DNA from 4 places in the Synechococcus sp. ROS8604 genome. Region 1 is predicted to be linked to each of the others. Evidence: predicted binding sites of a transcription regulator. Region 1 holds the regulator's gene; each other region holds the start of a gene.

Evidence for each region. Region 1 encodes NtcA, which controls nitrogen genes in cyanobacteria. Its sites were predicted from a motif close to GTANCNNNNGNTAC; they were not measured.
Region 2: SynROS8604_RS15195 (molybdenum cofactor guanylyltransferase) is a predicted target of NtcA. The motif match lies at 5,503-5,516, and genes of this name have one in related genera.
Region 3: SynROS8604_RS01050 (sulfotransferase family 2 domain-containing protein) is a predicted target of NtcA. The motif match lies at 5,448-5,461, and genes of this name have one in related genera.
Region 4: SynROS8604_RS15280 (anthranilate phosphoribosyltransferase family protein) is a predicted target of NtcA. The motif match lies at 4,055-4,068, and genes of this name have one in related genera.

Annotation. Positions count from the first base shown of each region.
Region 1 covers NZ_CP047946.1:429,225-436,947, forward strand. Annotated here, with positions in the region: gene SynROS8604_RS02165 (TatA/E family twin arginine-targeting protein translocase) at 1-161, shown strand, start outside; gene pth (aminoacyl-tRNA hydrolase) at 166-789, shown strand; gene SynROS8604_RS02175 (DUF3146 family protein) at 789-1,046, shown strand; gene SynROS8604_RS02180 (resolvase) at 1,024-1,476, opposite strand; gene SynROS8604_RS02185 (DUF3084 domain-containing protein) at 1,473-2,603, opposite strand; gene ntcA (global nitrogen regulator NtcA) at 2,655-3,389, opposite strand; gene rph (ribonuclease PH) at 3,467-4,192, opposite strand; gene SynROS8604_RS02200 (cob(I)yrinic acid a,c-diamide adenosyltransferase) at 4,327-4,935, shown strand; gene dcd (dCTP deaminase) at 4,935-5,528, shown strand; gene thyX (FAD-dependent thymidylate synthase) at 5,540-6,265, opposite strand; gene SynROS8604_RS02215 (thioredoxin domain-containing protein) at 6,300-6,845, opposite strand; gene SynROS8604_RS02220 (hypothetical protein) at 6,985-7,488, shown strand; gene SynROS8604_RS02225 (transglycosylase SLT domain-containing protein) at 7,462-7,723, opposite strand, start outside.
Region 2 covers NZ_CP047946.1:2,813,970-2,821,692, forward strand. Annotated here, with positions in the region: gene SynROS8604_RS15170 (circularly permuted type 2 ATP-grasp protein) at 1-1,360, shown strand, start outside; gene SynROS8604_RS15175 (alpha-E domain-containing protein) at 1,354-2,337, shown strand; gene SynROS8604_RS15180 (transglutaminase family protein) at 2,322-3,224, shown strand; gene SynROS8604_RS15185 (redox protein) at 3,212-3,703, opposite strand; gene SynROS8604_RS15190 (GTP 3',8-cyclase MoaA) at 3,768-4,820, opposite strand; gene SynROS8604_RS15195 (molybdenum cofactor guanylyltransferase) at 4,817-5,413, opposite strand; gene SynROS8604_RS15200 (MFS transporter) at 5,632-7,194, shown strand; gene SynROS8604_RS15205 (molybdopterin oxidoreductase family protein) at 7,271-7,723, shown strand, end outside.
Region 3 covers NZ_CP047946.1:223,464-231,186, forward strand. Annotated here, with positions in the region: gene SynROS8604_RS01030 (hypothetical protein) at 432-1,088, shown strand; gene SynROS8604_RS01035 (WcbI family polysaccharide biosynthesis putative acetyltransferase) at 1,089-1,952, opposite strand; gene SynROS8604_RS01040 (hypothetical protein) at 2,017-3,036, shown strand; gene SynROS8604_RS16175 (GDP-mannose 4,6-dehydratase) at 4,112-4,378, opposite strand; gene SynROS8604_RS16180 (GDP-mannose 4,6-dehydratase) at 4,411-4,560, opposite strand; gene SynROS8604_RS01050 (sulfotransferase family 2 domain-containing protein) at 5,568-6,356, shown strand; gene SynROS8604_RS01055 (hypothetical protein) at 7,407-7,712, shown strand.
Region 4 covers NZ_CP047946.1:2,830,244-2,837,966, reverse strand. Annotated here, with positions in the region: gene ppk1 (polyphosphate kinase 1) at 1-1,637, opposite strand, end outside; gene SynROS8604_RS15285 (MFS transporter) at 1,686-2,909, opposite strand; gene SynROS8604_RS15280 (anthranilate phosphoribosyltransferase family protein) at 2,929-4,002, opposite strand; gene cynS (cyanase) at 4,548-5,000, shown strand; gene SynROS8604_RS15270 (HEAT repeat domain-containing protein) at 5,052-5,765, opposite strand; gene SynROS8604_RS15265 (formate/nitrite transporter family protein) at 5,777-6,664, opposite strand; gene SynROS8604_RS15260 (ferredoxin--nitrite reductase) at 6,942-7,723, opposite strand, start outside.

The DNA of each region.
Region 1 (7,723 bases):
GTTTTCAATCGGCCTCCAAAGAGTTTGAGCGAGAAATCAATAAGGCCATGGCCGACCCTGAACCTGTGGCAGATCAGGCAAAAGTTTTAGAGGCACCCACAGAGGCCGCTGTTACGCCTGCGGTTGCGCCAAAATCAGAGCTGACACCCCCCTCTGATTGATTTGATGAATCGCGGTGATCTCCGCTTGGTGGTGGGATTGGGCAATCCAGGCAATCGTTATGCCAACACCCGCCACAACGTGGGCTTCATGGCCTTGGAGCGGCTGGTCTCTCGCGAGGGAGGTGGTTTTCGTTCGACGCCCAAGCTCCAAGGTCAGCTTGCTGATCTGGGCTCGGGAGATCGGCGATTGCGCTTGTTGATGCCCCAAACGTTCATGAACGACAGCGGTCGCTCGATTCGGGCTGCGCTCGATTGGTTCGGGTTTGAGCTCCATCAGCTATTGGTGCTCGTGGACGATATGGATCTGCCGCTTGGTCGTTTGCGTTTGCGCGCCCGCGGCTCTGCTGGTGGCCACAACGGCCTGAAAAGCACCATCCAGCATCTCGGCACCCAGGATTTTGGGCGTCTGCGGATAGGCATTGGTGCACCCGGGCAAAATCCCAGTGAGCGCAAGGCGCGAACGGTGTCGCACGTCCTGGGAAGTTTCAGTCGTGAGGAGGAGCCCCTGCTCGACAAGGTGCTGGTGGAGGTGGTCGATGGTTTGGAGCGGATTCAGCGGCAAGGTCTCGACCTCGCCGGAAATCACATCAATGGGCTTCAGTTGGCTCCCACCAACCCTGAGGCGTGATGGCAGCGCTCCCCGTTACCACCGCCCACTTAAGGGTTCAACGCCAGAGTTTTGCGGATCAATGTTTGGAGGGAGACGTCCAGGCCGGAGGCTTCAATTGGCAGTTCAGCTGGTTTTTTGATCGTGGCGAGTTGAGTGTGGAGCCGTCCTTGGGGCGCGCGTTGATTCAAGACGCGCTGCTTCGCTTTCTTGTGAAATCCGACTATGACCTGGAACCGGGAGGGGACTACACCTTCACCGTGAGAGCCCGGTTCTGAGGGGATCTGGACCCGGCCATTGCAATGGTCGATCGAGATAGTCCTCGAGGATGACGAGCGCGGCGATGGCATCGAGATCGCCCGATGGGATGCGTAGGCCTTTGGGAAGCAAGCGTTTCCAGCCCCGTGCCGGCCACAACTGCCAGTAACGCTCTCTGGCCCGCAGGGTGGTTCCCGTTTCGTCGACGACGCGGATCGGCAGGCTTGCAGGCAGTTGTTGTTGCCAGATCATGCTGCTGGTGCCATCCCCGATCACCAGTTCAGCAATCTGGGCGGTGTCCCCCTGAGCGTCCGCCATCCAGACGCGAAGCTGATCAAGGACCTCAGCGCTGGGGATCACCATCCCTTGAAGCACGGTGCTCGTGGCGGTGTCTGCGAGGAGCAATCCACTTTTGCTTCGGCCGGGATCCATGGCGACAACGCGAGTCATCGGCTGAGACGCAGCTGGATGGCGATGGGATCTGCTGTTTCGCTGCGGCGTAACGCCACCGCTTCCAGCCCCGCGAGTCCTCCGTTGCGGTCGATCAGCTCTTGGCCAAGCGCATTGATGGCATTGCCATCAAACTGCAATCCCTTGCTGAGAGAACCGCGTCTTTGCACCTCGGCCAATGTGGAGGCGAGGAGAAGGTTCAGCCGATTGCGCACGGCTTCAGGGTCGCGTTCATTGCTCGCCAGGGTAGTGCGTGCCAAGACCTCACCCTCCCTGGTCACCGTGACATTGGGACGCACTTCAGGGAAGGCGTAGACAACGGTTTCGCCCAGCAGCACATTGGCGGCTGAACGGATGTTCACAACCCAGGTGCCAGGTTTGCGAATCGTTTGTTCCAAGCGCTTGATGTCAGGCCTCGGAACCAACAGGATTTGACGCTCTGCCGGTTGGCCAGGCAGGACCTGTTGATAGGCCTGAAGATTGGCGTCTCGGAGCAACTGATCGATCACCGTTTTTGCCTGATCGGGGCGTTCGAGTTTCAGGGTCACGGTGGCAAGCGGCTGCCCGCTGCTGATGGCGACGTTGCCGCGCCGCAGCGCGAGGAGCGTGTCTTCCAGTTGATTGAGTTCTTTCTCGCCATCGCGAATTTGCGTACGCACAGCAGAGAGTTCCTGTTCGGTGCGTTGGATCTCGATATCTTTGGCATCCACGTCTTGGCTCAAGCGCTGTCGCTCCGCTTCCAAGGATCGGGTTTGCTCCTGGAGAGGCTTAAGGGTGCGACGCAGTTCTGCCGCGCGTTGTTGGGCCGTTGTGAGCTCCTTGCTGGCCTGCTCCTGAGCGCTTTTGCTGGTTTTGAGATCAGTGCGACTGCTCCTTAATTTGGCTTCGAGAGCATTCAGTTCAAACAGCCCAACCCTGAGTTGCCGACTGATCAAGAGCAGGAGTCCAAGGGAAAGCGCACTAATCAGACTGCCGGTCAACACCGTGATCACCACGGCTGTGCGCTTGGGACGCAGTCCAAGCAAGCTCAGCCGAGCTTTCCCCACGCGAGAGCCAAGGCGGTCCCCCAGGGTTGAGAGCACCCCTCCAAGCACAAGCAGGGCGAGAAGTAGAAACCAGCCGGTCACGGAAAATGAAGGATCAGAGTTCGGATGGGAGCTCCATCTTCACCTGCATGGTCAGCTGAACCGCTTGGCGAGAGCGATTGGATCGAGAACAGTGATCTTTTTGCGATCGATATCGACAAGGCTCGATGACTTGAGGTCCCCCAGGAGACGCGTGATCGTGACGCGTGTGGACCCGATCGCCTCGGCAATGGCTTGGTGGGAAAGGCGTAAATCGATGGTGATCCCCCGTTGACCAGGCACACCGAAATCTCGACAAAGCACCAGCAGAAAGCTCACCAGTCGAGACGACATGTCCCGATGGGTGAGGGTTTCGATCATCGTTTCGGTCTGGAGAATCCTGCTGGACAGCCCCTGCAACAACAGCAATCCCACACTGGTGTCGTCTTCAATGGCCTGCCGCACGGATGTGGCTGGAGCCGTCACCATCTCCACCCGTGTGAAAGCGATTGAGTGATAAAAACGATCGGATCGGTGACCTGTCAGCAACGACAGAACGCCAAACAAACTGTTTTCTCGCAACAGGGCAACCGTGATTTCTTCGCCCGATTCATAAACCCTGGAGAGGCGGACGGCACCTCGACGAATCAGATACACCTTTTCAGCGGGGTCGCCGGGGAAAAAGATGGTTTTCCCACGTTCCACCATTTCCGAGTTGGCACCATCGAGTCCCCGAATGACGTCTTGAAGGGTGCGACTAGCTGGAGCCGCTGGGGTTCCGAAACTCGAGCCCGCTGGGCGGATGGTTGGGGGAGCGTATCGGCTGAAGCCGCGGCTGACTTCGGCCATGGTTTCTACTCGTGTTCCGGGATGCTATGGATCAGCACCTCCTGCTCATGTAGCAAGGAACACGAAAACCCGCACTTTCACCTATTGGAGAGAGCCCAATTCTGATTCTGCATAATCTGCTTGAGCCCAGGCTCGGCGAGGTCCAGTAGGTCATTGAGCTGGTGACGACTAAAGGGAGCGCCTTCCGCCGTGCCCTGTAGCTCCAGCAAATGCCCCTCTCCGTTCATCACGACATTGAGATCCACATCGGCTTGGCTGTCTTCGCTGTAGTCGAGATCGAGTAGAGGGCGTTGGTGAATCACGCCAACGGAGACGGCGGCCACCTGGGATTGAACAGGATTGCTGCTGAGGACCCCTTGCTGAACCAGCCGTTCGCAGGCCCGTTGCAGCGCGACCCAAGATCCGCTGATCGCAGCGGTGCGCGTGCCTGCATCCGCCTGAATCACATCACAATCGATTCTCAACGTGTTTTCGCCAAGTGCTTCCATGTCGATCGCTGCCCGTAGGCTGCGGCCAATCAGACGCTGAATCTCCTGGGTGCGTCCGCTCAGTTTGAGGAGTTCACGGTTCTGTCGCTCTGGAGTGGATCCAGGGAGGAGTCGGTATTCGGCGCTGAGCCACCCCTGGCCTTGATCTTTGCGCCAGCGAGGCACTCCTTCTTGATGACAAACGCTGCAAAGAACAGCGGTGCGCCCGCTGTGGATGATCACGGAACTCAGGGCAAATCCCATCGGATCCCAGCTGATCGAGAAGGGGCGAAGCTCGCCCGGCTGACGTCCGTCATTGCGAGAGGTGCCTGTCATGAGCCCAAGGTGCGGAGATGCTTTGAGCCTGCCAGGTGGCTAGGCACACCATGGATGGTGTCAAAACACTTGTGTCTTGGCCTTTCACCGCTAGATTCATGCACATCCGGATTTGCCGGACATCGGCGAATGTGATGACCGTCAGCCTCAGCCCTACCCATCATTCCCGTGAGTCGCGGACTGTTGACCACAGGACTCTCGAGCAAGCAGGTCTCAGGCGACTCCCTTCTGTGGAGGTTCGTCCGCCGCTGCATTTGGTGGCTCCGGAAGGTCAGCTTCAGGTGCATACCGCCTCCTTTCGTGGGAGTTTTTCTGGTGTTCTGAGCCAGGCGCTGCGTGCGGCGGGCCTGGGTAGCCATGTCTTAATTGCTCAGTTTCTTAAGGGTGGAGTGGGCCAAGGCCCTCAGAGCAGCCTCACCCTCTGCGATCGGCTGAGATGGTTGCGCCCCTCCGTGACGGAATGCCTTTCAGATGCTGCTGATAGCCGCGATGACGAGGTCAAAGAGGCGGTTCAGGCGGTTTGGCAGATCTGCAAAACCCATCTTCTAGAAGGCACCTTGGATCAACTCGTGTTGGATGAGATTGGCTTGGCGATCGAGCTTGGCTATCTGACTCATGAGGATGTCTTGTCGGTGTTGGAGCAACGGCCATCCGCCATGGATGTGATTGTGACGGGGCCCGCGATCCCTGCAGAGATGATGGAGATGGCTGATCAAGTGACGGAACTGCGTCGAGGTTTTTAATGCTGAAGAACGATCGTTGGATTACGGATCAAGCCGATGCAGGCATGCTTGAGCCTTTTCAAAATGGGTTGGTACGCCACTTGGATCCGGATCAACGCAAGAGTCCGGTTCTTAGTTTTGGCTGCTCGTCGTATGGCTACGACTTGAGGCTCTCGGCTAAGGAGTTTTTGATCTTTCGCCATGTCCCAGGCACGATCATGAATCCCAAGCGATTCAACCCTGACAACCTTGAATCAACGCCTCTTCATCATGATGAGGATGGCGACTATTTCATCCTTCCGGCCCATTCGTATGGCTTGGGTGTGGCCCTTGAAATAATGCGCGTGCCACCCAATATCACGGTGATTTGCCTTGGTAAGAGTACGTATGCCCGTTTAGGCATCATTGTGAATACCACTCCAGCAGAGGCTGGATGGGAAGGACACCTCACCTTGGAATTTAGTAATAGTTCTGGCGCTGATTGTCGGATTTATGCCAATGAAGGGATCTGTCAGTTGTTGTTTTTCGAGGGTGATCCTTGTGAAACCACCTACAGCGACCGGCAAGGGAAATATCAGCATCAGCCAGAGCGGGTAACGCTGGCCAAGGTCTGAATGAATGGTTGTTAGGGAGCAAGCCTGGCTTTATGCAGTCTTGTTTTTTCGTACCAGCTTGCAAATTCTGGAGTCCAAGCTTTGAGATGGGGCCACATCAAATCGCAGAGTTCGCGGATTTCTTGCTGGGCATCCAGCTTGGCGCGTAGGTCCATGAAATGCAGGAAGGCCCTGAGCGTGAAGCTCACCACAAAATGTTGTCTGTAATCGAATGGGAGGATGCCGCGGGCATGTTCTTCGGCAAAACCAGCCTGAAGCAATTCCTGATAGCGAGCGGCACTGATTTTGCAGTGGCTTAAATCTTTTTGCCGCTCAGCTTCGCTGTAGAGGTATTTTTTGCCTTTTCGGTCGCTGTACTCGCCGACGGGGCGCAAATAAAACACTTCTTCGAGATCGAGTTCTCCGAGGGCAGCCCTGCAGATGCGATCGCCTGTGTAACGCATGGATTGCACATCAAAACTGACGCCCACCCGGTGCGTTCGTGCCTGTTGCATCACGGAATGGGGAAACCAGCCCACGTTCAACACAATCTGGGCATGCTCCATCGGTCCGTAATGGCCCCGCTCTCCAGCCAGGAGGCGTTTGACGCAAATTTCGCCAGCTTTGATTTCATCGGGCCATTGCGCGCGATCGGCTGCCACAAAGCCCTCGCTGTAGTCCTGGTGCATTCCCACGTACACGCACTGTTGCGGATTCGGGGTTGCGGCGATCAGGTCAACTCGAAAACGAGAGTCCATGGGGGTCGTCTGCGATGAACTGTTCATGTTTTGTCTAGCTGTGGCTGCGGGGGCCTGGGCTTGAAACCGTCTCCGCAGGGGGCACGCTGCTGGTCGAACCAACGCCAGCCAGCGCAGGCAACGGCGAATTGTCGATCAAGGCAACCGCCAATGCTTCCAACTCGTCTGCTGTTCGCGCCCCAAGCGAACGGCCGCGCATCACAGCGTCGGCTGAAAATAAATTGAGCTGTGGAATCCCTGTGACGTCATACAGGTTGATCAAATCGAGCCAGCGTGGATTATCGATATTCACCAAAACCACATCCAACTGATCGGCGTGTTTTTGTTCCGTCTGAAGCATCGCTGGCGCCATCGCTTGGCAGGCCTCACACCAATCGGCGTAAAACTCCAGCACGGTGGGCCGGGAGTTGTTGAGAGCGATCTCCGGATCGAGGGATTGCCTGGCCAGCTGGTCGAGAGGAGCTTCCTGGTTGAGACCATTGCGCAGCAGAAATAATCCAGCTGCGAGGACCAGTGCCGTGATGAGCAGCAACCCCTTTTGCAAGGGGGTCAAGGTGGCGGGGGCGGAACTGCCGGTCATGCCGGGAAGAATGGTGTAACTCACTTTGGCAGGCTGATGGTTGCGCTGTTGCTAGCGTTTGAAAGCCAATACCGTTGTTATGATCAGCTTTCTCGCTGATTTCATTTCCAGCTGATTTCATCAGTCGACCGTCGGCTACATGCTGATGTCTCTTTTTCGTTTTCTCTCACTGCCACTGCGGGCTCCCCTGCTGCTTGTGCTGTTTGGTGTGGCCATTTTTCTTGGTCATCACTGGTCGATTGAGAGTGAGCATTTGATTGCTCTGCAGAACGTGCCGCCCAGCTTGTTCTGGACGGTGGAGGTGTTGCAATCGCTCGTGATTGTGCTGATCTGCACGATGCCGGATCTTCTCCTACGTCAGCTGTCGATGCTCATGGCCTCCAGCCGCGTGCTCAGCCTGATCGCGACCCTCCTGCTTGTGATCATGGTGGGCCTTTATTTGCTCAGTCTGAGCCTGCTTTCCGATGTGCTGATCTTGGCGTCTGCCACCTTGCTGGCCCGGTTGGACCTCACCCGGATCAAGGTGGTGCCTCCGCCTCAAGTCATGGCTTTTTGGTTGGCGGCGGTGGTGCTGGTGGGCATTTGGTTGGGTCAGGATTTGCCGAACCCGCTGGCTTCAGCTGTCGCAGTGGTCGCTACCTGATCCGAGATAGGCCCAGAGATTTCCTAGGACTTTTTTGGTGTAAAGACGTGTTTCTGGGTAGGGGATGCGCTCCACCCATAACTCTGGATCTTGCTTCAGATCGGGGGTCACCCACCGACTGGCGGCGCCCGGCCCAGCGTTGTAGCTGGCAACGGCCAACACAATGTTGCCCTGCCATTGCCCCAGCAATTGACGGAGGTAACGCGCTCCGAGCTTGGCATTGCGTGTTGGCTCG
Region 2 (7,723 bases), 490 kb from region 1:
TCATGCTTCGGCCGGAAACCTCCTCCGACGACTCGGAGCCACCTTCCGGCTGAATGGCGCAGGATTAGATGGGAGAGAAAGAATCCTGCCCTTCGATCCCCTGCCAAGGCTCATTCATCTCAACGATTGGGCCAAGCTCGAACGTGGTCTTCTTCAGCGCTTGGAGGCCATCGATCGGTTTTTAGCCGACGTCTACGGACCACAGAGAATCCTGAAGGATCGTGTCATTCCACGGGAAGACGTGGAAAGTTCTCAGGGCTGGAGACCCCAAATGCAAGACATCCAGCTCCCATTGAATCGCTGGTGTCACATCTCAGGACTGGATCTCATCCGCGACGAGGAAGGCACATGGCGCGTGCTGGAAGACAACCTGCGCTGTCCATCTGGTGTGGCCTATTTCCTCGAGAACCGACGGGTCATGAAGCGGTTATTTCCCAGCCTGTTTGCTGGTCGAACCGTTCAACCCATCGACGACTATCCCTCGAGATTGTTGCAGACACTGCAGGACTTAGCTCCATGGGCAGATTCACCGCGCGTTGTGCTGCTCACACCTGGGGTGTTCAACAGTGCTTACTTCGAACACAGCTACCTCGCCCAACAGATGGGCATTGCCCTGGTGGAAGGGCGTGACTTGATCTGCGAAGACGGCCGCGTTTGGATGCGCAGCACCACTGGACGAGAAGCAGTGGATGTGATTTACCGACGAATCGATGACGATTTCCTCGATCCAAAGGTGTTCCGTCGCGATTCGGCGCTTGGCGTACCTGGATTGATGGATATTTTGCAAAATGGCCGCATCGCCATTGCCAATGCTCCAGGAACTGGGGTCGCCGACGACAAATTGATCTACGCCTATGTACCAAAAATGATCCGTTATTACCTCAATGAAGAACCGATTATCGACAATGTCCCCACTTATCTCTGCTCCCACCCAGATGATCGCCAATACGTTTTAGAAAACCTCGAAAAACTTGTGGTTAAGTCTGTGGCTGAAGCAGGGGGTTATGGAATGTTAATAGGACCACAATCTAGCCGAAGTGAAATCGAAGAATTCGACTCAAAAATTAGAGCAAACCCTCGAAATTACATTGCCCAACCAACATTACAACTCTCGACTGTTCCCTCGCTAAGCGATGGAGAGCTGTTTCCTTGTCATGTAGATCTAAGACCTTATGTTTTACGCGGAGCATCGAACTGGGTCAGTCCGGGTGGCCTCACTCGCGTCGCCCTGAAACGTGGTTCCCTTGTGGTGAACTCATCGCAAGGAGGAGGCTGTAAAGACACATGGGTTGTTGGTGACAGCCAGATTGTCAAAGACAGCCAAGTTGAACCAAGCATGCAGGAGGCAATGCCATGCTGAGCCGGGTTGCCGACTCCTTGTATTGGATTAATCGATATGTGGAACGCGCAGAGAACATTTCTCGTTTCCTGGAAGTGAGTGAAGCCATGGCGTTGGATTGCCCTCCCGGCAGCGCCGAACCATGGCTTCCACTCATTGATGCCAGTGGAGACAGGCAGAGCTTTGATCAAGTTTACCCACTGCGATCTCCACGAGATGTCTTGGGGTTTCTGCTCCTTGATCGCGACAATCCCAACAGCATTCTGAGCTGCATTGCCAATGCAAGAGAAAATGCTCGCCAGATCCGTGATGTGATCACCACAGAAATGTGGGAGCAACTGAACGACCTCTACTGGAATGTTCAAGATGGTGAGTCAATCTGGCAAGAACCAGATCAAGAACAGCTCCGCAGCATCCGAAGAGGTTGTCAGCTTTTTTATGGCATTACGGATGTCACCCTAAGCCGTGATCAGGCCTGGCTTTTCAGTCAACTAGGCCGCTGGATCGAACGCGCCGACAAAACATCCAGGATCCTGGACGTGAAGTATTTTCTTCTTCTACCAAGCACAAAAGAAATTGGTGGTGTTCTTGATGAACTTCAATGGATATCTCTACTTCGTACAGCCGGGGCTTATCAGATGTACCGGAAAAGTGTTCAACAAGCAATCACTCCATCTTCCGTGGCCAGATTCCTACTACTGGATCCAATCTTCCCGCGATCAGTGCGCTTCTGTTTGCAAAAAATCAACGACACATTGCGCCTCATCCAACGACAACCACAACTGGGCCCCCCTGATGATCTCGAATGCCTGCGCGGACAGTTGCTTGCCAAGTGGAGCTATGTACGGATTGATGTCCTGATTGAGCGGGGGCTGCACGAAGCCATCGACGAATTACAGGAAGAGCTCAATCAACTGCATCAACTGATTCACGCCCGATATTTCATCACCACCGACCTTGGCTCCATTCCCACTGATCCATCATGCGCGCTGAGCTAATCCACTGCATCACTTATCACTACGAGGCTCAAATCAGTCTGAGCGAACACAGGCTCTGCATGCAACCTCGGGGCCATGGTCATCAGCGCCTGATCGATTACCAACTCAACATTTCACCCCAGCCCTTCCATAGCCATGAACTCGTCGCAGCCAGCGGCGATGCCATTCAACGCGTGCGCTTTCAAAACACCACTGATGAGCTCCGCTTCGAAGCATGCAGTCGCGTTGAAACCACGACTCCAGCACCGTTACTGAATTGTCTCAATGGGCGCGAACCCCTACTGCCCTACCCACGTGGTCGATTAAATCCAGATCTTCAAGGAGCGCTAGAGGGCTGGCTGCCAAACGGCCAACACGATCCCTCAGCAGTTGCCTTAGCTCAGGACGCCTTGATGGGCACCAACCAACAAGCGCTGCCTTTCCTCAAACAGCTCATCGAAATGATTCAAGACAGGGTGAAATACACCCAACGCCATCAAGGAGCCGCCTGGCCAGCAGGCCGAACTCTGCGAGAGCGGGTTGGGTCCTGCCGCGACCTCGCCATGCTGATGGTGGAATGCTGCCGAAGCATTGGTTTACCGGCTCGCTTTGTCAGCGGTTACCACTTAGCGAATCCGGCACCCGAGTCCTACGACCTACATGCCTGGGCGGAGATTTATCTACCAGGTGCTGGATGGCGTGGGTTTGATCCCAGCGCAGGAGGAGAAACAACCGATCGCTACATCGTGCTTGCGAGTTCCTCCCGCCCAGATCTCACGGCAGCGGTCACGGGCAGCTTCAGCGGGCCGGCATCCACGCAAAGCCACCTGAGTTGGACCATTCAAGCCACCGTTGACGACAACACCAATCAACCGGAGAACAAGACGGCTCTTATTCAGGCAGCTTGAAGAAGCGGCTCAACACCATGCAACACAGGACGCATGGCACCTTTGGTCGTCACCAACCTCAAGGCAGGGATACGACCACTGTTATAAACACGAAACTCACGGGTCAAAGATGCCTTCTCTTCACGAACCGCTTGATTGAGCACGACAGATCCATCTAGATCAGAAATAGATCGATGAAATGTTCCGGGAGGAATGCGAAGAATGTCGCCTCCTGCCGCCAGACGAACAATATGAAAAGGCTGATCCCAAGCAAAATTGACCAAATAAAACGTTCGCCCTCCACTAGCGGCCAACAGGTTGTCTTCTTGATGGGGATGCAAATAAAATTGCCAATCTCCACTCTCCTCTGCATCCGGAGGACTTACCGCTGGCCCACGGTGAATAACTAAGTCGCGAGCATTCGAATCAGAAATCGTGACATCAAAAAAACGAACAGATGGAGTATCACGAAAACGCGTATAAGGAATAAGCTCGAACATCGCAACAAAAAGTCAGTAATCAGCTTTAACGCTTATACCTCGTTTAATCCGTAGCGGATGCCACTCATCCACCCAAATAAGCCATCTCGGCGTGATGGTTTGCTGGCTGCTCTAACCCACGCTCTTCACTAAAACGATCAGAACGGCGCGACCACAGCCCAGTCATCACCTCTGCAAGCGCAAAATCGGAAACATCCTCTCGAAGCCATCGGCGCAAATCAAGACCTTCACTGGCAAACAGACAGGTAAACGCTTGCCCGTCTGCGGTGATCCTAAGACGATTGCAATCAGAACAGAATGGCTCTGTAATTGAGGCAATGGTGGCAACAGAACCTTCACCATCTTCGTAGATCCATTGACCACTTGTTCCACCAGGTTGACGACCAAGGGATTGAAGCGGCCAATTGCTGTGAAGAAGCTGAATCATCTCACTGGCCGGCATCACCTGATCACGACACCAGCCATTGCGATTGCCTACATCCATATATTCGATCAAACGCAATGGCAATCCTTGTGTCCTTGCAAAACGCGCCAATGGAATCAGCTGATCATCATTTTGACCGCGTTGGATCACGGCATTCAGCTTGAGACGACCTCGCGCAGGATTGAATCCCGCAGCACGAGCTGCATCAATTCCCGCCAAGACGCGCTGAATGAGAGCCTTCCCAGCCTCAGGACCAGAACGCAAGCCAGCCATACGGGCAATACTTGCTCCATCAACGGCATCCAAGCTGATCGTGATGCGATCCACTCCCATATCGCGCAACCGTCTTGCCTTCTCATCGTTGAGGAGAGAACCATTGGTGGTGATAGCCACGTCTTTCAAACGACTAAAAGGATGAGCAACCTCCTGCCTTGCAAGCGAGAGTTGATCAAGAAGCGGCCAAAGGCGATCGGTGAGCAAAGGTTCACCACCTGTTAGTCGAAGCGTATGGGCTCCTAACTGACAGGCCGCTTGGATCAAGCGAAGTTGATCACGAGTAGACAACAAACCTGGAGGCTCAATGCTTTCTGGACAGCAATATCGGCACGCTAAATTACATCTTGCAGTTAGAGACAACCTTAAAACTCCCAGCGGCCTAGCAAGGAGATCAATGACAGCTGATGGCTTCATCATTCCTCAAGGGCTCCTAGATCAGCAGGACAGTTGAGATTTCGCAACGCCCCATAAGGCAAGGCAAGCACCCGATGCGGCACCCTCTCAAGCCAATCATGCATACTCAGCTGTTCAGCAGCCAACTGACTCCACAAGGCATCTCGATAGACACTGTGATTGGGATAGATAGCAAACAAAGGCTGAAGCTGATTTCCGTCATGTGAAACCACAGCCAAAGATGGCTGCTCCTGCCAAGCATGAATCAGCCGGACCAGGATCGAAGCGTCCAAGCAAGGCATATCAACAGGGAGGACAAGGAAAGCGAGCGCCTTCGCCTGACCAAAAACCGCCGACAACGCAGCCAAAGGCCCCTGACCGGGGGAAGGATCAGACCTGCACTCAACACCTTCCAATGTCGACACCAACTGACGATGACGAGGGATTGAACTCACCACATCAACTGGCAGATCCAGAGAACGGCACACACCAATACTGTGGGTCAACCAACAGCCGCCATCAGGATGAGCGAGGAGAGATTTGTCTTGGCCCATGCGACGACTCATCCCGCCACTAAGCACACAAGCGCGGAGTCCTTGCACGATTGGCAGGTCCATCGCAGACGAAATACCGAACAAAGAAGGCTCATGCAATGTAGCGAATAAAACAAAAGTGAACCGATCAGCATTGGCATAGCCCCTTATAGGTATCAAACACAACTATGCGAGTCAGAGCCTAATGATCAAATAGCTGGGCGGTTTGCATGTGCGCCGCATTTTGATTCCTCTGCGCATTTTTCAGAAGCCGGGGTTGACTTACACATTTTCATACCCCCATGCTTGGAGAACTCTGGTCTTTCCAGGGGAGATACCGAACTCTTCATCTCACCTGGTTCGCATTTTTTCTGACCTTTGTCGTCTGGTTCAACCTGGCGCCCTTGGCTACCACCGTTAAGGCCGATTTGGGCTTAACACTCGGTCAAATCCGTACCGTTGCGATCTGCAACGTGGCTCTCACGATCCCAGCCCGCGTTCTAATCGGAATGCTTCTCGACAAATATGGGCCTCGACTGACCTATTCCAGCCTGCTGGTTTTTTCGGTCATTCCTTGCCTGATGTTTGCCTCAGCGCAAGACTTTAATCAGCTAGTGGTAGCACGCCTACTTTTATCCATCGTGGGTGCAGGCTTTGTGATCGGGATCCGCATGGTTGCCGAATGGTTCCCACCCAAAGAGATCGGTCTCGCCGAAGGAATCTATGGCGGTTGGGGCAATTTCGGATCAGCGTTCTCGGCATTAACACTCGTAGGACTGGCAGGGTGGCTCTCGTTCTCAGGCGGCTTTGAACTTCCCTCAGGGGCCATCCTTAATTGGCGTGGTGCGATTGCTCTAACTGGAATCATTTCTGCCATATACGGTGTTATCTATTACTTCAACGTTAGCGATACACCTCCTGGAAAAACTTATCAAAAGCCTGAACGCACAGCAGGCCTGGAAGTCACTTCAATGCGTGATTTCTGGGGATTGCTGGGAATGAATGTGCCGTTTGCCGCCATTCTCTGCGTGCTTTGCTGGCGCTTACAAAAGGTTGGTTTTCTGAATGCAGGAACCTATCCATTGGCCTTGGGTGCCGTTCTGATCTGGTTCATTTTTCAAACCTGGGGAATCATTCGCACCAATCGAGAGCTGATCATGGGTACGAAAACGTATCCCAAAGAAGATCGCTACGAATTCAAGCAGGTTGCCATTCTTGAACTCACTTACATTGTGAATTTTGGATCAGAGCTGGCCGTCGTTTCAATGTTGCCAACATTTTTCGAAACCACTTTTGATCTCCCTAAAGCAACCGCTGGCATCCTCGCCTCTTGTTTTGCTTTTGTGAATCTTGTCGCTCGCCCAGCTGGAGGCCTAATCTCCGACAAACTTGGCAGTCGTAAAAACACGATGGCGTTCTTAACAGGAGGTCTTGGGATTGGTTACCTCGTCATGAGCATGATCAAACCTGGCACATTCAGCGGAACCACAGGGATCATCATCGCTGTGTTGATCACCATGCTGGCCTCTTTCTTCGTTCAATCAGGAGAAGGAGCTACGTTTGCACTCGTTCCTTTGGTGAAGCGACGCGTCACAGGCCAAGTTGCTGGTTTGGTTGGTGCGTACGGCAACGTCGGAGCTGTGACTTACCTCACGATTTTTAGTCTGCTACCGATGTGGATGGGTGGGGGTAAGGATCCTTCTCCAGAAATCATCGCAGCCTCCAATAGTGCTTTCTTCCAAGTTCTGGGGGTCGCTGGCCTAATCGTTGCTTTCTTCTGCTTCTTCTTCCTCAAAGAACCCAAGGGTTCCTTTGATGACTTGCATGAAGGAGAAACAGCGAGTCCTAATTTCGCCAATAACTGATTCCTTACACCTATTCATATCTGCATGGCACCCGGAGCCATTGGTTCCGGGTGTTTCTAATACCAATTATCGAATCATGGCTGAGCCAATCACAACCATTCGCAGTCAATGTCCTTATTGCGGAGTGGGGTGTGGGTTGGACTTTCGACCACCGGCAAAAAAGGGGGAAGCCGTCCGTCGAGATGCAGATGGAACCCCAATGTGGACGGCTCGAGGAGATCGGCTGCATCCATCAAGCCTCGGCCAAGTTTGCATCAAAGGGGCAACAGTCGGAGAAACCCTGTCGAGGGGCCGACTGGATCAACCTCTTGGTCGCAACAGTCTTGATGACGACTTCCAACCGATCAGCTGGGATGAGGCGCTTGAGCGCATCTCAAGCCAAATCAAAACAAGCCTGAAATCCAAAGGACCAGATGCTATCGCGATGTATGGCTCGGGACAATTTCATACAGAAGACTATTACTTGGCGCAAAAACTCCTCAAAGGAGCGCTAGGTACTAACAATTTCGACGCTAATTCAAGACTCTGC
Region 3 (7,723 bases), 210 kb from region 1:
AGTTGAAGTACTTATTAAGTGATACTTTCAGTGGAAATATACTCCCCACCTGTAAACCAAAAACCTTTAAGGTAATAATGAATCCTCTCCCGGAGATCAGAAGTTATATCAATTTACATAATTGTCTGATTGGTAAATCTATAGGCGACCAAAAGTTTATTGCAGTAGATTCATCACAAGATTACCCAAAAATCCTCACATCTACTACATCTTTATAAACTAGACCTCAAGCGTTGAATTGCGAATTCGCATTATTGAAAAAATATAAAAACTCAAACCCGTCTAATCATTTGCCTTACACGTTGATGAAGTTAATATTCCACCTTAGAGATTAAACCCCATTTGATTTCTATCGTGTATGATGTATAAAAAAATGGCTCATGATCGTTACTGAGAAATTTTGCTTCATACATGTTCCTAAATGTGCCGGCATGTACGCTACAAAGTTAATGATGAAACATCTAACGGTTGACTTCAACCTGTTTGTCCCTCTAAATGCATTCTTGCACGCAAATAAACTTTCAGAGAGTCTAAGTTGCCAAAAAACAATGATTCTAAAAGAGGGACTTCGCCACGAAAATCCTACTCAAGCAGTAGAAAGAATAAAGCAAGAGGGTTTAAAAGTTCCGAATGTAGCGTTTGTTGTTTCACGGCACCCATACGATTTAATGAAATCTTACTATCATCATCTGAGAAAACGAAAAACAATCAAATTAAGGGGGCAAGACCTCGATAATCTGTCCGGAATTCTGAAAGTAGCTAATCAGTCAAGCGAAACCGAATTTGTATGCAACCAATTATTTTATGGCATGCGAGATGATGATCTAATTAAATATTATGAGTCTAGCATGTTTAGCAAAATGATTACAATCCCGATTGAAAGGAGCGGTGAACTTATTCCAGTTTTGCTGAGCAGATATTTTGATACAATCAAGGCCTCTAATGAAACTAAAGAAAATATATCTATCGAAAATATTAATGATGACCTTGAAGTAAGAAAGATTTTAGAGAATAAATATCCTAAAATGTCGGCTATTTATCATGAATCTCAACATCAGTTCAAGTATATTCTCCCTGTGATTTCTTAGTCAATTTATAGCAGTCTTGTAGTAAGAATAAAATCTCTTCACTAAAACTTTCGCTGATAAATTTTCGGGCTCCCCTTTTTTGCCTATCCTGTATATAAGATCATTATTTTGTGTGATGGGTATATTTAATTTGAGTTGATTTTTTACGTATGGGTGCACTGGTGTTCTTATTTTACCAAGAGCTTCGTGCCCAACAGAAAATCTATCAAGAGCCTTGTATTTATTTTTGGCGATTACACCTGTTTTTATTTCAATCATTTGGATAAGTTGTGCGGCAATTTCTGCCAAGAGCTTATTTGATGGGTGATTAAATGTATGGAAAAGAACTGAGTGACTCATATTCTTTTCTAAGAATTCGGATATCTTGATATCGCATGATACTTCTCTGGACTTTAATTCTTCAAATGACTGACTTGCTACTGTTTTGTATAGTTTTTCCCAAGTAGTAGAATCGTTAAGAAGATTAAGTGTTTCTTTTTCGCTAAGACTTTTCTTCCACCCTTTATATATTATGTTGCTGTGATAATCATGGAGGGGTGTGTCGACTAGCCTTAACCCTTCGTATTTAAGATATATAAGATCAGGATTGTATCCTCTAAAATACGAATTAGGGATAAAAATACATTTTTGTGGATGGCAATTCTTGATGTAGTCGCTACTTAGTACGCTTGGATAGTTCTTATTCTTAATGAGCTGACTAATAATCAAGTCAGATTGAGATAGTTCTTCTGCGTACTGTTCAACAAGAGAAGGATTGGTCTTGTGTATTATAATCTTATTCAGTATTATTTCATGTGAATAAGCATCTTCGATAACCTTAGAAATTGCAACAATCTGACAGTTACCTATCAAGAGAAGTTTCATTAGCGTTGTATTTTGTTCATTTATCAATCAGTGCCATAATACACTGGCGACTCCTGACTGGCAAATGACAAAAAAATTAGTGATTCATCTTGGTCATCCCAAAACAGGTACCAGTTCACTACGACAATTCTTTGAAATAAATATTTCTTACTTAGAAAGCCAAAATATATATCTCCCTTTTATCCACGAAAAGATTTGGAATATTGGGTTGGCATCGATCTTTTCCAATCAAATAGATAATTCCTTCTACTGGAAAATAAATAATATTTCTTTTGTTGATGAAAAGATAAATCATTTGAATAATAAATATGAGCAACTTTGCTTATTTGCTCGAAAATTACCTTATAACAGCACTATGATTCTTTCATCTGAATTTTTAGCATCTATTGATGTCAATGGTATTTCTAAAATAAAGAATTTTGCAGGTTTATTTTTTGACGACATTACCATAATCGCGTATCTCCGCGAGCAAGCGTCTTTTGCTTTAGCAGCTTCTTCAACGGGGGCCCTAAATGGAAAACGCACAAGAATCCAAGAACCTGGTGAAAATAAAAACATGAACTTTAATATTTGGCTGTCAGACTGGCTTCAATTTTTTCGTCCCAACCAGTTTAAAATAAGATTATATGAAAGACCAGCTTTAGTAGATCAGGATATTATTTCTGATTTTTTACACACCCTTGGCTTTAACTATTTATCATCATACGTGAAGAAGCTTCCACCCTCACGAGTAACAGAATCTGCAACCACAATCAAGTATCTATTTTGTTTGAATCATTTGTATCAAAGTCATGATTCAAGTCTCATATCATTGCCCTCTCGTACTAAATCTATTAAATTAGTAAGAGATATGTTTAATGATAATACTGTGCTTTGTTTTTCTTCAGAGTCGGCCCAAAAATATAGAGACTATTACCATTCAGTAAATAACTGGGTAGTTTTAAATTTCTTTGATAATAAGAAGAAAGAGCTCTTCTTAGATTACAAACTACCAGATCTTTCGAATAAACAATTTATTGATGAAAAATCGTTATTGTTTGATCAACAAGATATCAATTTACTTATTAAGATGCTTAAAAGTTAATTTGTCTTCTTCTATCGATTTACGCCTAATATATTTTCAGATTCCTAGAAATGAAGATTTTTTATTTATTTTTTTGCAATCAGCCTTGAATAATTAGTGTGATTTCGTGTAATAACTTGCTACCATACATCAGACAAATAACCCAATCTATCTCACAGCCTATTAAGGCCAAGAGGATGAAATGAGTGGCACTTGTAATATCAATCAAACTCAAGTAAGCTTATGTGATATTATTTATGATCTAACAAAAGTCTATTTTAAACGCATAAAAAATAACTGAATATTTAAAATAAATACACTAATTACTTGATTTAATAGAAGCTTCTAGCTAAAGATTTTTGAAAGCTTAGCCAAAATGATCATATCGGTAAAAAGATTTATTTGTGAAGAATATTTACCTTCCTAAGCCCCGTTCAATATTTTTGCTTAGTCGTGAGATTTTTTGGTATGAGCAAGTTGGGATTTTTTTGGTCTTTCCAATTATCGCGGATTTAATTTGCTTTTCACAAAAATTTTCAGGACTTTCCTGGCAGATAATTTGACATAGGGAGCATTAAATATTCTTTAGTGCTTTCGGAAGTAGACGTAATTTCTAAAAAAGAATCTGTTGTATTCTTAATATTTTTTTGCTAAAATTAGAATAGCTTTAGATTGGCTCAATAATCTGCTTGTATTTCATATTAACTAGCGTAACTGATTTGTTTTAGACGATGACGATAAGTAAGATAAGCGATGCTACGTTCGTGTCTGTAGCAAAAGGTGCTTTGGTTGTAATTTCTCGCCATAGAACACCATATATAGCCTTGCTGTGCTTACGAATTATAAAGTATCAAGCTTTGGTTATTAAATAAAGCATGACTGCGTTCGTAAATAGAGGCGCTAATGCTAAAATATTATTAGCTAATATATTTTAGGCTAAGGTTTGGTGGATAATATGGTTTTAACATTTTAAACGCGCTCTTGCCTGCTCACATATGCATAATCTCGATCTTTGATGTCTTTTATTTTTTGAGCTTCAAGATGATCAGCATCAATCATCTTCTTAACTATTTCCTCTAGTTTTTGTTGGCGGAGTCTAACCGAGTTTTTCTTTCGCTAGAATAGGATTTTCCAGTAGAGTTTGAACTTCTGCGGGGCGGTAATATTTTGGGGCGATTCTTACCTCAATTGCATTGTTATCTGCTCTACGACCTATCCCATCAACTCCTTGCCCCTCCCATCTGATACCACACCATCCAAGCGCCTTAGCGAAAAGCTCTATAAAAGTACGTACACTTTTTTGCCTTCCAGTCGCAATCACAAAATCTGTTGGCTCTTCTTGTTGAAGCATACGCCATTGCATTTCAACGTAATCGCGTGCGTGTCCCTAATCTCTCAATGCATTAATATTACCCACATATAAACATTTTCCAATCCTACATTGTTTTTGCTTAAGCCGCGAGTTATCTTTCTGGTTACGAATGTTTTCCTACGGCTTGGGCTCTCATGATTGAAAAGTATGCCATGCGCAGCTGTACTTAACACTTTACCCTAGATTCGTGCACCACTCAGTAGGGGCGCAATAAATATTATGTGTTTATTAAATGCTTCATAGATGCTTTCTGCAAAACCCGATGGATTAATTTTATCCCCAAATCGATCTCCCTTGGCTCTCCATGTCATTCCACTACTATAGATGTTCAATTTAATCCCTTTCGATATAAGGAAACATAGTTTAATTACATCGAATTAGAACAGTGAGCCAACTTTGGCAGCATAATTCTATTCCAGCCCCCTCACTCCAAGGTCGATCATCTCTTCTGCCTGATCAAGTATCACTTCGTTTTTTAGAGGCCCCAGCTGCATGGCCCGACCTTTCCGAGGCAAAGGCCGAGTGTGGCGGAGCCTCCAGAACCGCTGCAAGATTCACGTCTTGGCAACACTTTCGAATGTGCTAATTGCTCGCAACATCCGGGCCAGGGCTTGGTGTGGCTGAATACCTCACCTCACCTCACCCTCAGAAAACATTTAAACGTGGATGAACATGACAGTAGAATCATCAGCTAACAGCTTCAAAGTCAATTGATTGTCAAGGCACTCCTTCCTGTTCACTTATGCAATCTAGTTTGACGTTACCTTTCCTTGTATCGACTGCATCATCTTTTTTTTAAGTCCTTAATTCCTGCTTCCTATATTATGTTCTATTAAACATATTTCCTACTTCTGTTTTCAAGCTTTAATAACATTTGTGTTTCCTTGTGATTGGAAATGGTGCCTATGCTCGAATTGTCCGGTTATGGCTCTGTATAAAAAATGATTGAATAACCTTATGTAAATGTTGAAGGATGGGCTGTAAGATTAACAATCCTGAGGATTCGAAATTGTTTTCAATTTAGATTTAAAAAATATGTTGATTTTTTTTGGGGTTACTGGTACTGTTTGTTACAAGGACATCTGTCCGAGCACTTGGGTTTTTTTGTTGATTTACTGTTTCGTTACTTGCTGTTGTGGCCTTAGTGGTAGAATATATTTTCAACTGTCAAGAATTCTGAATGCAATCGGAATATCCTAATATTCTTGCATTTATGCATTTGTATAAGTGTGGTGGAACCACTTTTAATTGGGCTTTGCAAAATGCTTTTCCAAGTAGAGTATTGTATTGCGAAAATAAGGATTCTTCTGGTTCTCGTATCGATATTGAGAAATTTATATCTTATACTAGTCTTGATTCCCTTAAGAAGTATTCAGCTGTCTCTTCTCATCTTATTGATTACAAATGTTTGTCTGAGTTTTCGGTTGTCACTACAATTTTGCGTGATCCCTTGAGTAGGCTTGTTTCTGCTTATAACTTTGATTTTTACAGAAGTATGTTCACTGGTACTTTTGATCAATACATCGATATATATGTAAATATGATGAGTAAGGCGCTTGGCTCTGAGTTTATCAACTTGCTCAGTTCTTCAGATAGTAGATGCGCTCTTTTTTTGGAGGACTTGGATTTATCTATCATTTATCTTGAATCTATGATCAAGCTTTATGGCTATGATGTAAATCTTGCTTTTCCTTCTCTCCGTTTAAATATTTCCAAGGGCAAAGTGCCCCAGGCTGTCTCTAAACACGTTTTAACTGATGATCAGAAAAAGCGTTTCAGGTTTTTGAATCGGGATGATATTGATCTTTATAGACAGCAATCTGAATTTTTTAAAGCCACACTTCCGAAGTTATGTGGAGATATTGACTCCTCTCGTAGAGAATTCTCCACCAGAAAATTGCTAGCAGATGAAAAAATGAGTCTTATTAAGTCTTATGGTCAAGGACCAGCGCACTTTGTTTATATTTAATTTAACTTCTCTATTCATTCTGTCTGGCCCATTCTTTGAAGATTCATTCCAATCCTTTTTGCCGATGCGTAGGTATTTCTCGTAATATTTGTTTTTGCTATGGTCAACCTTCATGTTCTTGAAGAAGAGGGAAGATGTACTGAATGTTGATATTGATGTGTTTCGGGGATTCACTTTCCGCAATGTGGGGTCAGGTATTACTGGTAAAGTCACCTTCCTCCTAGATGAGGTTGTCCGTGCAATCCTGAGATTGGCGACTTTTTAAGTGCAACCATTCATTCGGTGGGCATTTATGGCACATCTGCTAGTTACGGGATCGTGACTTTGGCAGCGTTGCGCCAAACCACTGAATTACTACTTGGCAACTAAGCGCAGGTCTCATGGTTGAGTCCGATTACATCCGCAGTTAGGCCTGAATCGAGCAAATGATCGACCCATGTTTCTTACTCAAGTTTATTGTCAGCCACTATGAGCAGATGGGTTTCTGCTAAAAATTTCTGAATGCCTTTTGCACAGGCTCCGAGCAGAGAGTTCTGATTGCTCAGAACTGGAATCCACTAATTCTCGGAGCGAAAGTCCTAGCGCAAGCAGTTCTTGAGTATGTCGGTGAGTGCGAAGGGCCGCCAGGCTGGTGATGTCCTATTTATATTCTCCAGAGGGGCCAGAAGGTTGGCTCTAAGCTTTCCTTCACTTAAATGTAACCAAACAAATTTATTTTGTAAGTCATTTGAGTATCGTTTCAAGTGTTGAAGTCAGGTGGTTTAGGAGCTAGCTAAATCCAGAGATGCTTTTAGGAAAATGACTCGTCCGTTTGACTCCTCTAGATTGGGAGCGCTGAGGATTTCGCAGCTTTGGCCATCGCTTTGATGGCTTGACAGCTTGCGGCGGCGGATCATCGCCATCCATGAGGATTCCGTGCTCGAAGATAGAAGCTCCCTCATCACGGCTTCCCTCACTGCATCCCGAGAGTCCTTGATCCTTGATGCCGCTAAATACTTGATTTCTCACGAAAATCGACTAATATTTTAGTGCTACTGCGTACAGCAGTAAATGCAAATTCCAAACCACCTCGAGGAGGTCAATTTGAACTTTAAAGACATCATTTCTTCTATCTCAGAATCTGAAGCTATTCCGGCAGGTCAAGTTAGTAAAGTTGCTGTAGCTCTTTTAGAAAAGGTTGGTCAAGCGGTAGACAATGGAGAAAGAATTATTTTTCAAGATTATGTGTTGATGCCACGCACTATTTCTGCAAAGGAAGCAGATGGTGACAAGCCTGCTAGACCTGAGACCAAAGTTGCTATCTTCAAGCGACGCACTGAAAAGCATGATAATGATCAGCCGGAATTAGTTGGGTAACCAGCTTGTTT
Region 4 (7,723 bases), 480 kb from region 1:
TCGATTTCACGGCGGATTAATTGTTCCATCCCCTTCCTTAAGGAGACAGGAGCCACGAGTAATTTGCGGAAGCTTTGTTGTTTAGAGAAGCCGGTTAGATAGTTGAACAACTCCACGAGGTCTTGGCCAAGTTCCGGTCGAGCTGAAAGCAGGCCTAGATCGGTGTAAAGACGTGAGGTTTTGGAGTTGTAGTTACCAGTTCCGATGTGGACATAGCTGCGTAGGCGTTCTTTCTCTTTGCGTACAACCAGAACAATCTTGGTATGCGTCTTGAGGCCAATCACCCCATAGACCACATGCACTCCAGAGCGTTCCAGATGTTTGGCCCACTGAATATTGTTGTCTTCATCGAAACGAGCCTTGAGCTCGACAAGTGCCATCACCTGCTTCCCATTTTCTGCTGCACGGATAAGCGCCGCGATAATCGGGGAATCTTTGGATGTGCGGTAGAGGGTCATCTTGATTCCCATGACGAGGGGGTCGTCTGCCGCTTGGTTAATGAATTCCTCGACCGACGTGGAAAACAAGTCGTAAGGGTGATGGAGGAGAACATCGCGGCGGCGTATCACCGAGAAAATGCTCTCGAATTCTTCTTCTTTGATGGAGCCGTCTTCCAACATGCCCCTCTGCGTGCGACTGAGGACGGTGGGAGTTTGACCTGAGTGCGTGGTGTCTTTGAGGTGTGGCAGAGGCAGGCTCATCAAGCCGAAAAGATCATCGAGCCCGAGAGGTCCATTCACCTTGTAGAGGTCTTCTTCAACAACGGACATGCCGTCCATCAACATCTCAATGACGTCTAGAGGAGTGTCGGCAGCCACCTCCAAGCGGACCACTTCACCCCCCATCCTTCGCTTTCGCAAGCCCTGTTCGATGGCGATCATCAGATCGTCGGCTTCAAGGTCGCGTAGTTCCAGGTCTGCATCCCTGGTGACCCGGAAAAAGTAATGCCCTTCAATGCTCATTCCTGGAAAGAGCAGGCCGAGATTGAAGGCAATCACCTGCTCAAGAGGTACGGCTGTGTGCATTGGCTTGGATTCATCTCCGCTCAGCTCCACTGGAATCGAGACAAAGCGAGGAAGGATTTTTTGTGGGACCTTCACTCGGGCCAGTTGGCGTTGGCCGGACTCTGGGTCGTGGATCAGGGCGGCGACGTTGAGGCTGAGATTGCTAACGAATGGAAAGGGATGGGCAGGATCTACCGCCAGGGGCGTCAAGACAGGAAAAACTGCCGTTTGAAAGAAGTTGTCCACCCAGTGCTGTTGGGCGGCGTTCAGCTGTTGGTAGTTGAACAGAAACACACCAAAGCCTTCCAGGCCTACGCGGAGATGGTTGATGTAGTGCGTTTGCTGGGCTTCCAGCAGTGCTGAGAGCTGGTTACGAATCTCATGGAGCTGCTCCCGTGGCGTGAGCCCATCCTCACTTCGCTTGTCGATGCCGGCCTCAACCTGAGATTTCAAGGACGCCACGCGCACCATGAAAAACTCATCGAGATTGTTGCTGAAAATGGCACTGAATTTGGCCTGTTCCAACAACTGCGTTCTTTGGTCAAGCGCCTGAGACAACACGCGCTTGTTGAAGGCAATCCAGCTCAGTTCCCGATTGATGTAGAGATTTTCGGGAAGCATGACGCCGCTCATCAATGGTCTAGAGCACTGTGCTCGCAAGCGAAAGGTAGCAATCGTCGGTCACCCTGTGGATTCCTCAAGGGGACTGCGCGTCACCAAGAGCACGACGACCAGAAGTAATCCGGCGCCTCCAAAGAACGGACTGGTTTGACCCAGGAGGTCGTAGCCCAGTCCAGCGAGAGGTGGGCCTAAAAAACTGCCAAGACTTTGGAGGGCTTGCAGGCTGCCAAGGGCTGCGCCTTGCCCTTCATCGCTGAGACGCCGCGACACCAGGCTGCGAAGGCTTGGGGTCACGAGACCCGTGCCGCTGGCCAAAATCGCCACGGCTGTGAACACTCCGGTCCTGGCTTGCTCCGGATCGGTTGTGGGGATGAGCAAACAACCGGCGATGACCAAACCGAGGCCGATCAGCGTGAGTTTCCACTCCCCAAACCGTTTCACCAATGGACCGATCAGGCCACCCTGGACCACGGTGGCGACGACCCCCACAATCAAAAAGGCTGTAGTGGCAAGCTCTGGACCCCAATTGAAGCGTTGCTTGAAATAGAGAACCAGGATTGCGGTGAAGCCATTGAAGGCAAGAAAGAACAGAAAAAAGCCCAAGGCCAGACGCCCGACGGCTGGATTGCCAATCACCCGCGCGATTTGAGCGAAGGGGTTGAGCTCCCGTTTGCGGGGAAGGACGCGGCGTTCTGACACCGGATGGGTTTCAGGGAGCAACGTCAGGACAACAACAAGGTTGAGCACGGCGAAGCCGGTTGCCACCCAGAGCGGCACCGTGACGGCAATGCGGGCTAATTGGCCACCAAGAAAGGGGCCCATAATGAAACCAAGTCCGAAGGCCACTCCGATCAATCCGAAGGCGCGTGCGCGTTGCTCCGGAGGGGTGATGTCTGCGAGTACGGCTCCTGCTGTGGCGGCTGTTCCACCACTCACCCCATCGATCAGACGGGCTCCAAACAGGAGAAAGAGGGGCAGCACAGCTCCAGCGGGCCAGTCTTGGCTCACGGTGATCGCAAACAGTCCGAGGCCGAGGACGGAACCACTGACGCAGATGGCGATCACAGGCCTGCGGCCGAAGCGATCACTCAGGGCTCCGATGAAGGGAGTCGCTGCGAACTGAGCAAGGGCGTAGCTGCCAGCTAAAAGACCAAGGGTGCGACCGTCGGCATTGAACGATGCCAACAGAAAGGGCAGCAATGGAAAAACAATGCTTTCGCTGAGTCGGTCATTGAGAAGCGTTAGAAACGCACTTAATAACGTTGGAACGTGAGGACGGCGCACGTTCGATCGAGACGGTTAATCACCCTCCCACAGACGCCCGCCAGGCGATCAGTTGTTCCAAGGCGGCGGTGCCAACTCCATTGGCTTGCATGGTGCGGGCCTCCTCTACACCGTCCTCCAAGCTTTTGCTCAGTCCGCTCAACCAGAGGTAGCAGCCTGCGTTCCAACGCAATGACTGGGCCATGGGCCCTTGGCCTAGAAGGGCCTCTTTGGCGTGTGTCGCCCAGGCCTCCTCTGATTCCCAGCGGGGGTCGTCTCCAAAGCAGCCATGATCACGGGGGTGAACGATGTGTCGTTCGGGCTCTCCTGAGTTGTGAATGCGAGCTGTGATCCCGGCCCGACTAACCGGCAGGTCTGTTCCTCCCTCTAAGCCCTTCACGGTGATAACGTCCTTTTCTCCGGCCAGCTCTAGGGCTTGCCAGGCTCGGTTTTCCGTTGGTGGATGCACAAATCCACTCACAAGCAGGTGGTGCCCTTGGTGAGCAGTCCAGAGCAGCTCGGCGCTGGCCAGTGGAGGTCGTTTCCCGAGATCATCCCGCGCGGGAAGCAGTGCCTCGCCAAGGGGGAAGTGTTCCGGTTGATAGATGAGGGCAAGACCATGGAGGTTGAAGCCTGCTTGAACATCATTGATCGACAGTCCCTGCAAGTTGAGCCCGATCGAAGCGAACAGCTCTGCGCCAGTGATTCCAAATTTCACTGGCATTCGCTTCCCTCCCTGCAAGACCACAGGCTGTCCAGACCCCACCAACAGCAACGTTGTTAAGGGGTAGATCGGTGCCGTGCGAGATCGGCCGTCAAAGGGCATGCCAAAGCAGATCGGCCGGCGTTGATCGGGTTCACTGAGAAGACAGGGCCCGAGACGTTTATAGGTATCGAGCATGCCGGTGAGCTCTTGAGGCTCGGGCCTGCGAATGCGATGGGCAATGAGAAAGGCGCCGATTTGGACGTCTGAAGCTCCTCCCGTGAGCATCAACTCCATGGCCTCATCGGCTTCGCTTCGCGTTAGCCCTTTGCTGGTGTGCTCTCCACTGCCAATTTTGCGTAGCAATTGCTTGAAATATGCACGCTTTTTGGCTACTGGAGACATTTCCATTGATATCACCGGAACCGAAGGAGATCGTTCCGCAGAATTATCCCCTTCGGCGGTAGTGATTGATACCAGATCTTTTTATGTAACTCGAAGCCTTAGCTCCTGCATAGGCCTGCATGGCTTCCATGGAGTGGGTGCGATGGATGCTGTCGCCCCTCGGCGTAATAGAGGCGTTCAATGAGCAAGTTTGGGAATGTTTGGCGCACAAGGGCTGGTGTGACTGACAAAGAATCGTTTGCTAGCAGGGTATTAATACTTTTTAGAGCTTGAATCAAGTTTTGATTAAACAGATTCGCGAATGTGGAAAGATGCATGAATAGGGACTAACCATCAGCTATTTCATAGTGCACTACCCACCACCTGTCGTTCTGTCGCAGATGTTGCTATTGGTTGCTCCGAGCTTCTGAATTGGTAGTCAATGCATCTTTTTTGGGTCTTGATTTTGTAGATGATTCGCCCACTACTGAGTGGTCCCGCAAGGGTTTCTGATCTCTAGTAGTTCTTTATTGGTCTTTTATTGCATGACAACATCTGCTTTAGCACCGTCCTTGGCTGGTCCCTCGCCATCGACGCTTACTGCTTCACTGATGGCGGCAAAGAAGGCGAAGGGTCTTTCCTTTGCTGACTTAGAAGCGGCCCTTGGGCTCGATGAGGTTTGGATTGCTTCTCTCTTTTATGGACAGGCAACCGCATCCCCTGAAGAAGCGGAGAAATTAGCAACATTGTTGGCTCTCGATCCAGCCATTACCGCTGCGCTGCAGGAGTTTCCGACGAAAGGAAGTCTAGATCCTGTGATTCCTACAGATCCGCTGATCTATCGTTTCTATGAGATCATGCAGGTTTATGGTATGCCTCTTAAAGATGTTATTCAGGAAAAATTTGGCGATGGTATTATGAGTGCTATCGACTTTACTTTGGATGTGGATAAGGTTGAAGATCCTAAAGGAGACAGGGTAAAGATTACAATGTGCGGAAAATTCTTGCCTTATAAAAAATGGTGAGTTTTTGATTTAAATCAAAAACGCCCGGCATGGCCGGGTTTTTTAATGTCTTTAATATTGCTGTTGAAGTTGGCGTAGGGCGTGCGCACGTCGTTCTGGATTAGTGAGCTCTACGCTCAGTGACTTCAGCGTTATTTTGCTATGCGTTGTGGCCATGCAACCCAAGGCTCTTAAGCCAGCTTCAGCAGCTGCATCGGAGCCTTTATGGACCAGAACCGCAAGCCTGGTGCTGATCTCCATGTCGTCTCGTCGCTGCAGCAGACGTATGCAGGCGATGACAACAGGATCACGCCAATCTTGAAGTGCGTATTCACACAATTGCAGCAATTCAACGGCTTCAAGTTGATGAGATTTGAAGCCAAGAAGATTAAGGCCCGCGATGCGTTGTGCTTGGCCAGGTAATTGCAAAAGATGCTCGAATTGAGATGGTGTGAGCTCTGCACCCCAGCAACTCAGTGCGTTCAGCAAGTGTGCATCTGGATCATGGGATTGCTTCAGCTGCGTGAGTAACCAATCTTTTGCTTCAGGTTGATGGCAGAGGCCGGCAGCGTGGATCAACTCAGGATGAATTCCGTGCTGTTGGATCAGGGCATGGATGATTGGCCAACCTGTTTCTGCGAACATCCCCAAGCGCTCAGCCACTGCAAAACGGAGTTCAACAGAAAGGCTGGGAGAGAAAACCTCTCCCAGCCAGGTTGGATTCAAAGGAATCTTCCGTGCCTTGGCCAGCTGATCCCAAAGGGAGGCTTCATCAATGGCACTCATAGGGTTTGAAGTCAGCGGGCGCCGAGCTCAGCGGCAAGTTCACGTTCTAGCTTTTCATCATGCTCCGTGGGAAGCACATCGGAAATTTTGGTGCGATGGGTGCTGTAGAAGAGCATGCCGATGAATACCATTCCGCCAACAATGTTTCCCAACGTGACTGGGAGGAAATTCCAGAAAATCACTTTATAGAAAGGAACGCCTGAACCGAGGATTGGTCCCGCTGTGTGTAGGAATTGATTCACAACAATGTGCTCCATGCCCATTGTTTGGAAAGCCGTAATCGGCAACCAGCAGGCCAACAATTTGCCGGGAACACTTTTGCTCACAAGAGCCATGGTGACGCCGAGGCAAACCAACCAGTTGGCCACAACTCCACGCAGGAAAGCCAAGAAGAAACCCATGCTTCCAAGGGCCTCGTACTTTTTCACAACGTTGATCTGGTTAAGAGCAACGATCTTTTGAGCCACAAGATCCCAAATGGGTGGACCAACATTCTCAGCAGAAGCATCCATGCTTCCGCTGGTGAGGCTGATGGCCATGATGATCGCCACAACGAGCGTGCCGATGAAATTGCCAATCCAGACCCATGTCCAATTTCTAAAGGTTGCACTCCAGCTGCATTTGCCGGCCCATGTTGCCATTGGTAGCAATGCGAAGTTTCCAGTCACCAGCTCCATTCCGAACAGGACGATGCTGGCAAAACCAAATGGGAACAGGAGAGATCCTACAAATGGCAGTTTTGTCAGGATTCCTACGGTGAGGGCCAGGATGACGGCAAGACCAAGAATGGCGCCAGAATAAAAGCCACGGATCAGCAAGTTTTTAACGCTGACGGTTGCTTTCTTGCCGCCGGCTAAAATCATGCCGTCGACGAGTTCATTGGGTAGGACGTAGTCCATCTGGGACGCTGTTGCGCTCATGATTGGGATTTAATAAATGAAAAGAGATTCAGCCGCTAATGCGATTCATGAAGCGTGAGAAGACATCTTGATGCTGTGGTGATACAGAAACGGGTGTTCTGTCCTTACCACTTGCGCTGAGCCAATTGACAAAACGCGACAGGAAATCACCTTTTAAAGTCATTGAACAATGAATAACAGATGGATTGGTTAATGCGAAACCATGGCTTCAAAACAAAGCGCCACGGTTTTACTTCGTCGAGTCAATTCGGTTTGCTTAAGCCCGAGGCTTTGCTCCGAATTGTTCGATCAGCACCTGTCGAAGAACGTTTTGAATGTCTTCTGCGGGAATGGCCTTTTGATGGACTTCGCCGATCTGAGGGTTTTCACCTTGAGATCCCCCGATGCTCAGGGTGTAGCCCTCGCCCATTTCACCCTGACTGTTTTTCGCTTTGGTGCCTGTTAGGCCAATAGCCCCCATGAAGGCTTGACCACAGGTGTTAGGGCAACCGGTCCAATGGATCTTGAGTTCTTCGGGTAGTTCGAGTTCGTCGTCGAGTTTTTTCGCCGCTGCAATAGCTTGGTCTTTGGTGTTGGTGAGACCAAAGCTGCAGTAGGTGTTTCCAGTGCAGGAGACCGTGCCAGCTGCAATAGCACCTGGTTCGAGAGGGAAGCGTTGCAACAATGGGTCTGCTTTGAAGCGATCGAGATTGGCCGTGGATATCCCCACGATGATGACATTTTGATCCTCTGTTAGGCGAATTTCACCAGCCCCGTAATCAAGACTTGCTGTGGCTAAGTCGTGTAGATCAGTTGCTGTGAGTCGTCCAACGCTGACATGCAGTCCTGCGAAAAACTCGTCTGCATTTTTTTGCGGATGGATTCCATAATGAGAACGAGGCGTGGCGTTGAAGACTGAACCTGGATCCTCTGTGAGTGGACCAAAAAGTCCTTCCACTTCACTCCTGAAGGCATCGACACCGAGTTGGTCGAGATACATGCGGAAGCGGCCTTTGGGGCGCTTGTCACGCTCGCCGTTGTCGCGCCAGAGGCGAATGA